Regions from separate parts of the Viridibacillus sp. d25.2 genome, predicted to be linked through region 2. Evidence: riboswitches for the same ligand, from Rfam matches in the RefSeq annotation. Region 2 holds a riboswitch; the other holds the start of a gene.
The links. A riboswitch is a leader RNA that binds a small molecule or an ion and turns the genes downstream of it on or off. The one in region 2 is predicted to bind FMN.

Region 1: linked by a shared signal. The riboswitch ahead of ribD (bifunctional diaminohydroxyphosphoribosylaminopyrimidine deaminase/5-amino-6-(5-phosphoribosylamino)uracil reductase RibD) and the one ahead of ACZLO7_RS16685 (ECF transporter S component) in region 2 are both predicted to bind FMN.

Annotation. Positions count from the first base shown of each region.
Region 1 covers NZ_CM196652.1:2,145,867-2,150,107, reverse strand. Annotated here, with positions in the region: gene ACZLO7_RS10910 (bifunctional 3,4-dihydroxy-2-butanone-4-phosphate synthase/GTP cyclohydrolase II) at 1-750, opposite strand, end outside; gene ribE (riboflavin synthase) at 769-1,407, opposite strand; gene ribD (bifunctional diaminohydroxyphosphoribosylaminopyrimidine deaminase/5-amino-6-(5-phosphoribosylamino)uracil reductase RibD) at 1,411-2,496, opposite strand; FMN riboswitch at 2,632-2,765, opposite strand; FMN riboswitch at 2,893-3,026, opposite strand; FMN riboswitch at 3,176-3,309, opposite strand; gene ACZLO7_RS10895 (hypothetical protein) at 4,062-4,241, opposite strand, start outside.
Region 2 covers NZ_CM196652.1:3,379,351-3,383,591, forward strand. Annotated here, with positions in the region: gene ACZLO7_RS16680 (hypothetical protein) at 1-218, opposite strand, end outside; gene ACZLO7_RS16685 (ECF transporter S component) at 430-1,011, opposite strand; FMN riboswitch at 1,172-1,309, opposite strand; gene ACZLO7_RS16690 (ATP-binding protein) at 1,400-3,181, opposite strand; gene ACZLO7_RS16695 (response regulator transcription factor) at 3,174-3,890, opposite strand; gene ccsB (c-type cytochrome biogenesis protein CcsB) at 4,010-4,241, opposite strand, start outside.

The sequences.
Region 1 (4,241 bases), 1.2 Mb from region 2:
GCGTACTATTGGAGCTTCTACAACATTTGCTTCGCCTTTAACAAGTGCCACATGTTCACAGTTGTCGAGTTTGTTCTCATAGCCAACCATAGTGAATTGTCCATAGCTTGTTGGAAGTTGCACTTTAGCCGCTCTAGTAACTACTTTTTCATGGTTATAACGATAATGAATTAAACTTTCAATCGTAATTATTTTCAGTTGATGCGCTTTTGCGAAGTCCATTAACTCTTGTCCCGTAGACATTTCCCCACTATCCCCCATTATTTCACAGATGATACCTGCTGGAATCGCGCCACATGCTTTTGCTAAATCAACTGCTGCTTCTGTATGACCAGGTCTTTCTAATACACCATTTTCCTTCGCAACTAACGGGAAAACATGACCAGGTCTTTTAAAATCATCTGCATTAGCAGCTCCATCCAATAACTGTAAAACCGTTTGTGAACGTTCAAATGCACTAATGCCCGTACTTGTATTAGCATGATCAATACTAACTGTAAAAGCGGTTTGATGATGGTCAGTATTTGTTGATACCATTGGATGCAATTGCAGTTCTAACGCTCTTTTTTCAGTAATGGGCGTACAGATTAATCCTCGTGCGTGTGTTGCCATAAAATTAATATTTTCTGGTGTTGCATATTCTGCAAGTGCAACTAAATCCCCTTCATTTTCACGACTTTCATCATCAACAACGATGATCATTTTGCCATCTTTTAAATCTTCTAACGCCTCTTCAATCGAGTGAAACATTGCTATACACCGCCCGTATTAATATCCGTTTTGTTGTAAAAAATTCATTGTAATTGCTGAAGTTCCGTCGTTATTCTTTAATTGGTGAATAATATATTTGCCTAACATATCCGTTTCAATGTTCACTTGATGTCCTATTTCTTTAAGAGCGAAAATCGTTTCTTGATACGTATGTGGAATAAGTGAAACAGTGAGTTTTTCAGGTTGTCTATCAAAAATCGTCAAGCTTGTTCCATCAATGGCAATTGAACCTCTTGATATACAAAATTGACTAAGTTCTCGCGAAATAGAGATATCGATATAGACCGCATTTGCTTGCTTTGTTTTTCTAACGATTGTCCCTGTCCCATCAACATGACCTGAAACAAAGTGACCGCCAAATCGACCGTTTGCTGCCATCGCTCTTTCTAAATTCACCAACTGACCCACTTTTAAAGAGTGAATTGTTGTCGCTTTAACCGTTTCCGGCATAACATCTACTGTGAATTCGTTATGGGTAAAATGCGAAACTGTTAAGCATACACCATTTACTGCTACACTATCGCCAAGTTGCATATCCGACATAATGTCTCTGGCTTCAATGGTAACCTTCATACTATCCGTACCATTTGTCAGCACTTTAATTTTCCCTTTTGCTTCAATAAGGCCTGTGAACATAGCCTAATCCCCCAGTCTCGATATCACTTTAATAACTTCACCAATTTGCTCCACTTGCTGTAGCTTTAATGGGACAGCATCATCCATGCTTTTTACGTTTAAATGTTCAAACATGCCAACTCCATCATGGTCACCTACTATTCTCGGGGCTATGTAAGTAATCATTTCATTGACTAGACCTGAATTGACAAAGCTAGAACTTATACGGTTGCCCCCTTCCACATAAAGCGTGACAATATTTCGTCGTGCTAACTCTTCAAGGACATCCTGAATTACGATGGTTCTTGTTTCAAGTTGGATGATACGTACATTGGCTTGTGCAAAGCTTGTGATTTGATTAGATGAGACTTCATTTCCAACAACTATCCACGTTGGTGCTGTTTGATCGATGACAACTTTTGCATTCATTGGTGTTCTTAAATGAGTATCCAAAATGATTCGAATCGGTTGCTTATTACTTTTTGCATATCTATTTGTAAGTAATGGATTGTCATTTAAAACTGTTTCAACTCCAACTAAGATGGCATCAGATTGCGCTCTTTTACGATGAACATCCTGCTGAACTTCTGTACCTGTGATATTTTCGTTACGTCCATGTATTGTAGCAATTTTTCCATCTAATGTGATGGCTTGCTTTAACGTGACAAAGGGCACATTCTGTTTCATAAAATACATATAGGCTTTATTTAATTTCAAAGCCTCCGCTTCACCAATACCTACTTCAACCTCAATGCCAGCTTCCTTTAGTTTTGCAACACCTGTTCCTGCTACTTTAGGATTTGGATCAAGTGTCCCAATCACTACTTTTTTTACACCTGCATTTAATATGCCCATCGTACAGGGGGGTGTTTTACCAAAATGATTACAAGGCTCCAAAGTGACATACATCGTACTGTCGATAGCATTTTCTCCGGCCATTTTTAGTGCATGCACCTCCGCATGGGGAGAACCAGCTTTAAGATGCGCTCCCATACCGACCACTTCATTTTCTTTTACAATGATTGCTCCAACTACCGGATTTGGCGACGTTTGATCTTCGGCAACTGCCGCTAATTTCAGTGCTAAATCCATATAATACTTATCATGCATTGTGATAAACCTCCCGTTTTTAATAAATAAAAAACTCACTAATATAATTAGGGAGTTTGGGAGAGTTTTAGATAAACGCATTACTAAATAAACCTATTGAAATACTATTTTTCAAAAGGAATTGCGTGTTATCTATTTGTCCTTCTCCCATCCAGACTATACTGTCGGCTTTGGATTCGCACCAAATCCTACCTTAAAAAGGCTCACGGGCTTAGAAGCTTTACTCCATCACCGTCGATTGGGAATTTCACCCGACCCCGAAGGACGTTCATATTCAATTTTTCACAGCAAAAAAACTCCATAGTTTTCTACGGAGTTTGATAGGAGTTGTCCAAAATATCATAAGCAAATAAACCTATTAAAATACGAGATTTTTAATAAGACTTCGATATTCTTTACATCCTTCTCCCATCCAGACTATACTGTCGGCTTTGGACTCACACCAAATCCTGCCTCAAAAAGGCTCACGGGCTTAGAAGCTTCACTTCATCACCGTCGATTGGGAATTTCACCCGACCCCGAAGGATATTACTTATGAAATTTTACAACAATACATTCTAGCTTTAGGGCATCAAAAAAACCCCATAGTACACTACGGAGTTTGATAGGAGATTTGAAATTATCAATACTAAATAAACCTATTAAAATACGAGATTTTTAATAAGACTTTGATATTCTCTACATCCTTCTCCCATCCAGACTATACTGTCGGCTTTGGATTCGCACCAAATCCTGCCTTAAAAAGGCTCACGGGCTTAGAAGATTTACTTCATCACCGTCGATTGGGAATTTCACCCGACCCCGAAGGATTATTATATTGTATGTAAATACCATAGCACTTTAGTTATTTAAAAACTAGAGTTTTTTTAATTCTATATGATTGTTTGAGAACATACTAAAATGAAATCACTCATAAAATCTTGATGTATTGGGCTTTATGGGCCTGTTACATATCACGGAAAAATGCAACTTTTTTTATTTACTAACAACCGTTCACTGTATAGTTAAAGTAATAATACAAAAACCAAGGATAAAAACTATCGATATAAAAGTGATAAAACTCCATTTTTTCATTTCTAATTTCGGCCTAATTATGCTGTTTAAATTAATACAAGCCGGAATATAAATAGCCGTTGCAATGATAGAAAAAATTAAAAAGATTCCTAGTAAACCATCATCGAAAGTAGAGTCTACTCTCAATCCGAAAGAATGCGAAGCGTACATTATTGTCATGAACCATAATACACCTATAAAAAAAGATAAATAGCCCAGAAATAAGTTAACTATTACAGAAATTGAACGGTATCCTATTCGCATCTTATCCCTCCCGTTCAGTCATAATTTTTTAAGTTTGTGTAATAACGACAGTTACATTATTTTCAGTAATAATTCACATACTATTGAAAATACTTTTTTGCCTTTTGAATCCGTTAATGTAATTATATAACTCGTTCAAGTATTTTATGTACATTACTCAATTATTTCGAAGCAGTTACACAAAAAAGTACTATATAATAAAACAATATAACATCGTTTCATATATAGTACTTCTCCATTCAAGTTACTTATTCATTTATTCTTCTCGCATTATTTTTATTATTCGGCTTTTCTTTATCTTCATGATTATGTTGTTTATGTGCCTCGTCGTTTTGTCCAACAACATCAAAATCATCAGGACTCAGATCGTAACCAAAACCAAATTCTTCACGTCCTAAGTCATTTTGCTTTTTCGCTTTGTTTTTTTC
Region 2 (4,241 bases):
AATAACGAGTAACCTCTGACATTCATTTTACGCTCGGCTATTCGATCCGCTATATATGAAACCAACAAACCGTATGTAAAAATCAAAGGAACAACATATACGGTCAATGAAAGAGCATTTTGAAGAAATTGTTCTTCTGCTTGCATGAATAACAAGGGTAATGTAAAGAAAGCAATAATCGATGTAAAAAATGCACTTAATAGTTTTCTTTCCGCCATTTACATACATCCTTTCTTATATCGAAGTTTGTAACGAAATATCGAATAAAATATATAACATTGTAAAACCCCAGATTATATATCCTTGTTTTTGTATCATTATCTTGCTTAATGTACTGAATTTTCTGCTTTATTAACAGTATTATACAATCAATTACCTTTTTATTCAATCATAAAAACCGATATCTTTTTACAGACATCGGTTGAAGGTTTAATTTAAATAATGCATTTGTTGTTTTTCAATCCATTTACTCAAGCTATTGAACAGTAGCATGAAGATGATCATGACGATGAATCCTTTTATAATATTAAAAGGTAATATTCCTAATACAATCATTTTCGTTAATGCGGCTCCAGTTGTAGGAGGCATATTTAAAAAGTAGGTATACATTGGTAGGAATAGCACATAGTTTAGTAAACTCATACCTACAGCCATTGATAATGTTCCAATTACAAACCCAGAAGTTAATCCTGCTGCACTTGAAAGTCGTTTATAGACAAAATACACAGGTAAGATAAATAGAACTCCTGTTGTAAAGTTTGCGATATGGCCAACTGGCATACCTGTTGGACTTCCTGAGAAAATCCAATCTAGTACGTTTTTAAATAATTCAACTAATATACCTGCTAAAGGTCCCATTGTAATAGCTGCCATTAGAGCAGGTACATCGCTAAAATCCACTTCCAAAAAGTTCGGAAACGGCGGTAGTGGGAAGTTAAATAGCATTAATACGAAAGAAATACTACTTAACATCCCAATTGCAATCATCTTTTGCAATTTCAAGTTCTTCATAATACTTTTCTCTCCTTTTGTAGATCCACTTCAAAAAGAGGAAAGGTATAGTCGTAGCTATGCAAAAAAATACCCTTAAGTACAAAGTGTACTTAAGGGAGAATTTAGGCATAGTCAAATAAGCGTCTAATTGATACTCAAATTGAAAAGACGACCGTACCTTCACCTTCTCCCATCCAGACTATACTGTCGGCTTTGGAATCTAACCAAATCCTGCCTTGCGGCTCGCGGGCTCAAGAGTATTGCTTAGTTCTCTAATACCGCCGATCGGGAATTTCACCCTGCCCCGAAGATGAACCATAATTTAATTGTAATACACTATAACTATATGCAAAAAAACACGAATTGTAAAGTCTTCTAACTTACAATTCGCGTTTTTAGATTTAATTTACATTTTTTCAATTGGTAAATAGAATGTAAAAGTCGTGCCTTTATCTACTTCACTTTCTACTGTGATTCTACCCTTATGAGCTTCAACAATATTTTTGGCAATAGCAAGTCCTAAACCGGTACCACCCTTGCCACGTGTTCTAGCTTTATCTGCTTTATAGAAACGTTCAAATACATACTGCAAATCATCGGCTGGAATCCCAGCACCGTTATCTTTTACTTGAATACGGGCAAAGGATAGCTGACGGTCAACAATAACTTCTACGTTTCCTCCCACTAGTGTATGACGAATGGCATTATCAATTAAGTTTGTTAATACTTGCTCTATACGATCTTCGTCCATTTCTAGATAAAGTGTATCTTCAATTGTTGAATTAAATGTCAGATTCACTTGCTTTTCTTTTGCTACTTGAACAAACTTTTGTGTAATTCTTTCAATAACAGGTGTTATAGGAACAGAATCTTTATATAATCGCATATGTCCTGATTCCATACGAGCTAAGTCTAGCAGATCAGTTACTAGACGTCCCATTCGCTGCGATTCATCGTAGATGATTTTAATCATCTCTTTCCGCTCTTCTTCACTTGATACGACATCATCCATAATTGCTTCACTATAGCCTTGTAGCATGGCTATTGGCGTCCGCAATTCATGCGAGACATTTGCTATAAAGTCTGAACGTAATTTATCTAAACGATGCTCTTCCGTTTTATCTCGTAACACAGCTACTGCACCACGTACAGAGTTGCCACTGTATAATGGACTAATTGAAATCGCATAGTATGATCGCTCAATTTCAAGTTCTACTTCTAGCTCTTCTTCCAAATCTAAAACATGATCAAGCATATGATAAATTTCAGGAGGAATCGGTTTCTCGCTATTGGCACTCTTATTAATAAACCATTTTTGTAATAACAGCTCTGCAGGTGGATTACTTACTAATATGGTACGATCTCGATTAAACGTAATTACAGCGTCTGTCATCGATGTCAAAATACTTGATAGCTGTTCTTTCTCTTGGTTAATCACTTCTAAGTGGTGTTTGAGTTGTTTACCCATTTGATTGAAAGCAGTCGCTAATTGGCCTATTTCATCATTTTGTAAAACAGGTACTTTTGTTTCGAAATTTCCTTTTGCTAATTCAAATGCTGCTTCTCTCATTTTACGAAGTGGTGATGTAATTCGGGTTGATAAGAAAAACGCAAAGAATGTTGTTAACATCAAGGCAATTGCAGCCGCTAAAAAGACAATTTTAGTCGTTTCCTTTGTCGTCCTATGTATAGCGTCTGGGCTCTGATAGATAAATATTGCCCCATGTATTTTGTTTTCAACATTTAGCGGGAAAGCCAAAACAATGTAAGACTCCATGTGCTCTTTTTGTGTTGTCGAAGGTAGCATCATCTCTTTTACAACAGGTGCATTCGATGTAAATACGTTATCAAATGCTTTTTCATTAAGAATTTGTTGTTTAATTCCCTCCTGATTAAGCCCCGCTTGTAATGCAAAGGAAACCTTACCTGGTTTCTCAGCAATCAATGCATTTGTTTCATCACTAAGAACATCTGAAATAATAGCCTTTGTAGAATCTGTTGTTTCACGGTCATTGATGATCCGAGCAATTGTAGATGCTTCTTGACGTAATGAAGATTCTGTTTGTTTAGTATGATAGTTTGATAAAAATTCGAGCATTAGCACTGTGAAAACAAACAATACAAATGAAACGAGAAGCAATATGGTTACCCATAGCTTCCCGACAACACTGTTCCACATTCTATTCATTGACTACCTCAAATTTATAGCCTACGCCCCATACTGTTACAATCATTTTCGCCGCATTTTCTGAAACGCGATTTAGTTTTTCACGTAATCGTTTGACATGTGTATCAACTGTACGTAAATCACCAAAGAAATCGTAATGCCATACTTCTTTTAGCAATTGCTCTCTATCGAATACTTTATCTGGTGATTTTGCTAAAAAGTATAATAATTCGTATTCCTTCGGTGTTAAATTAACTTCCACTCCATCTGCAGAGACACGGTGTGCGTCATGATCGATTGTTAAATGTGGAAATACAACTAAGTCTTTCGATGCAGAAGTTGTTGATATTGGTGAGAAAGCCGCTGAACGACGTAAAATAGCTTTTACGCGTAAAACCACTTCACGAGGGCTAAATGGTTTTACAATATAATCATCCGCCCCCAGTTCAAAGCCTGATACACGGTTTGCTTCTTCGCCTTTCGCCGTTAAAAGAATAATTGGCGTTGTTTTTTTATCACGGATTTCTTCGCATACTTGTAGTCCGTCTTTTTCAGGCATCATTATATCAAGAAGAATACAATGATAGTCATTTGCTAATGCTTTTTCAACTGCTTCTTCTCCATCTTCAGCTTCTTCTACTTCGTATCCTTCACGTTCTAAATACATTCTTAATAAACGTCGGATACGATCCTCATCATCTACTACTAATATTGAAATTTGCTCATTCACAACTATTCCTCCCAAAACCATCTATATGTCTATTGTACAATTAGGCTATCAAAATGAAAAGAAAAGCCTTTCCCTATAAAGGAAAAGGCTTTAGCTTTGCTACAATCCTAAGCCGATTACTAACCAGCGTATGAGTGAAGACCTGCAATGATTAAGTTAACAGCAACTAGGTTGAACATAATGATAACAAAACCAATTACCGCTAACCAAGCTGACTTCTCACCTTGCCATCCTTTTGAAAGGCGCAAGTGTAAGAATGCCGCATAGAATAACCATGTGATAAGTGCCCAAACCTCTTTAGGATCCCAGCCCCAGAAACGAGACCATGCCTCTTGTGCCCAAATCATCGCG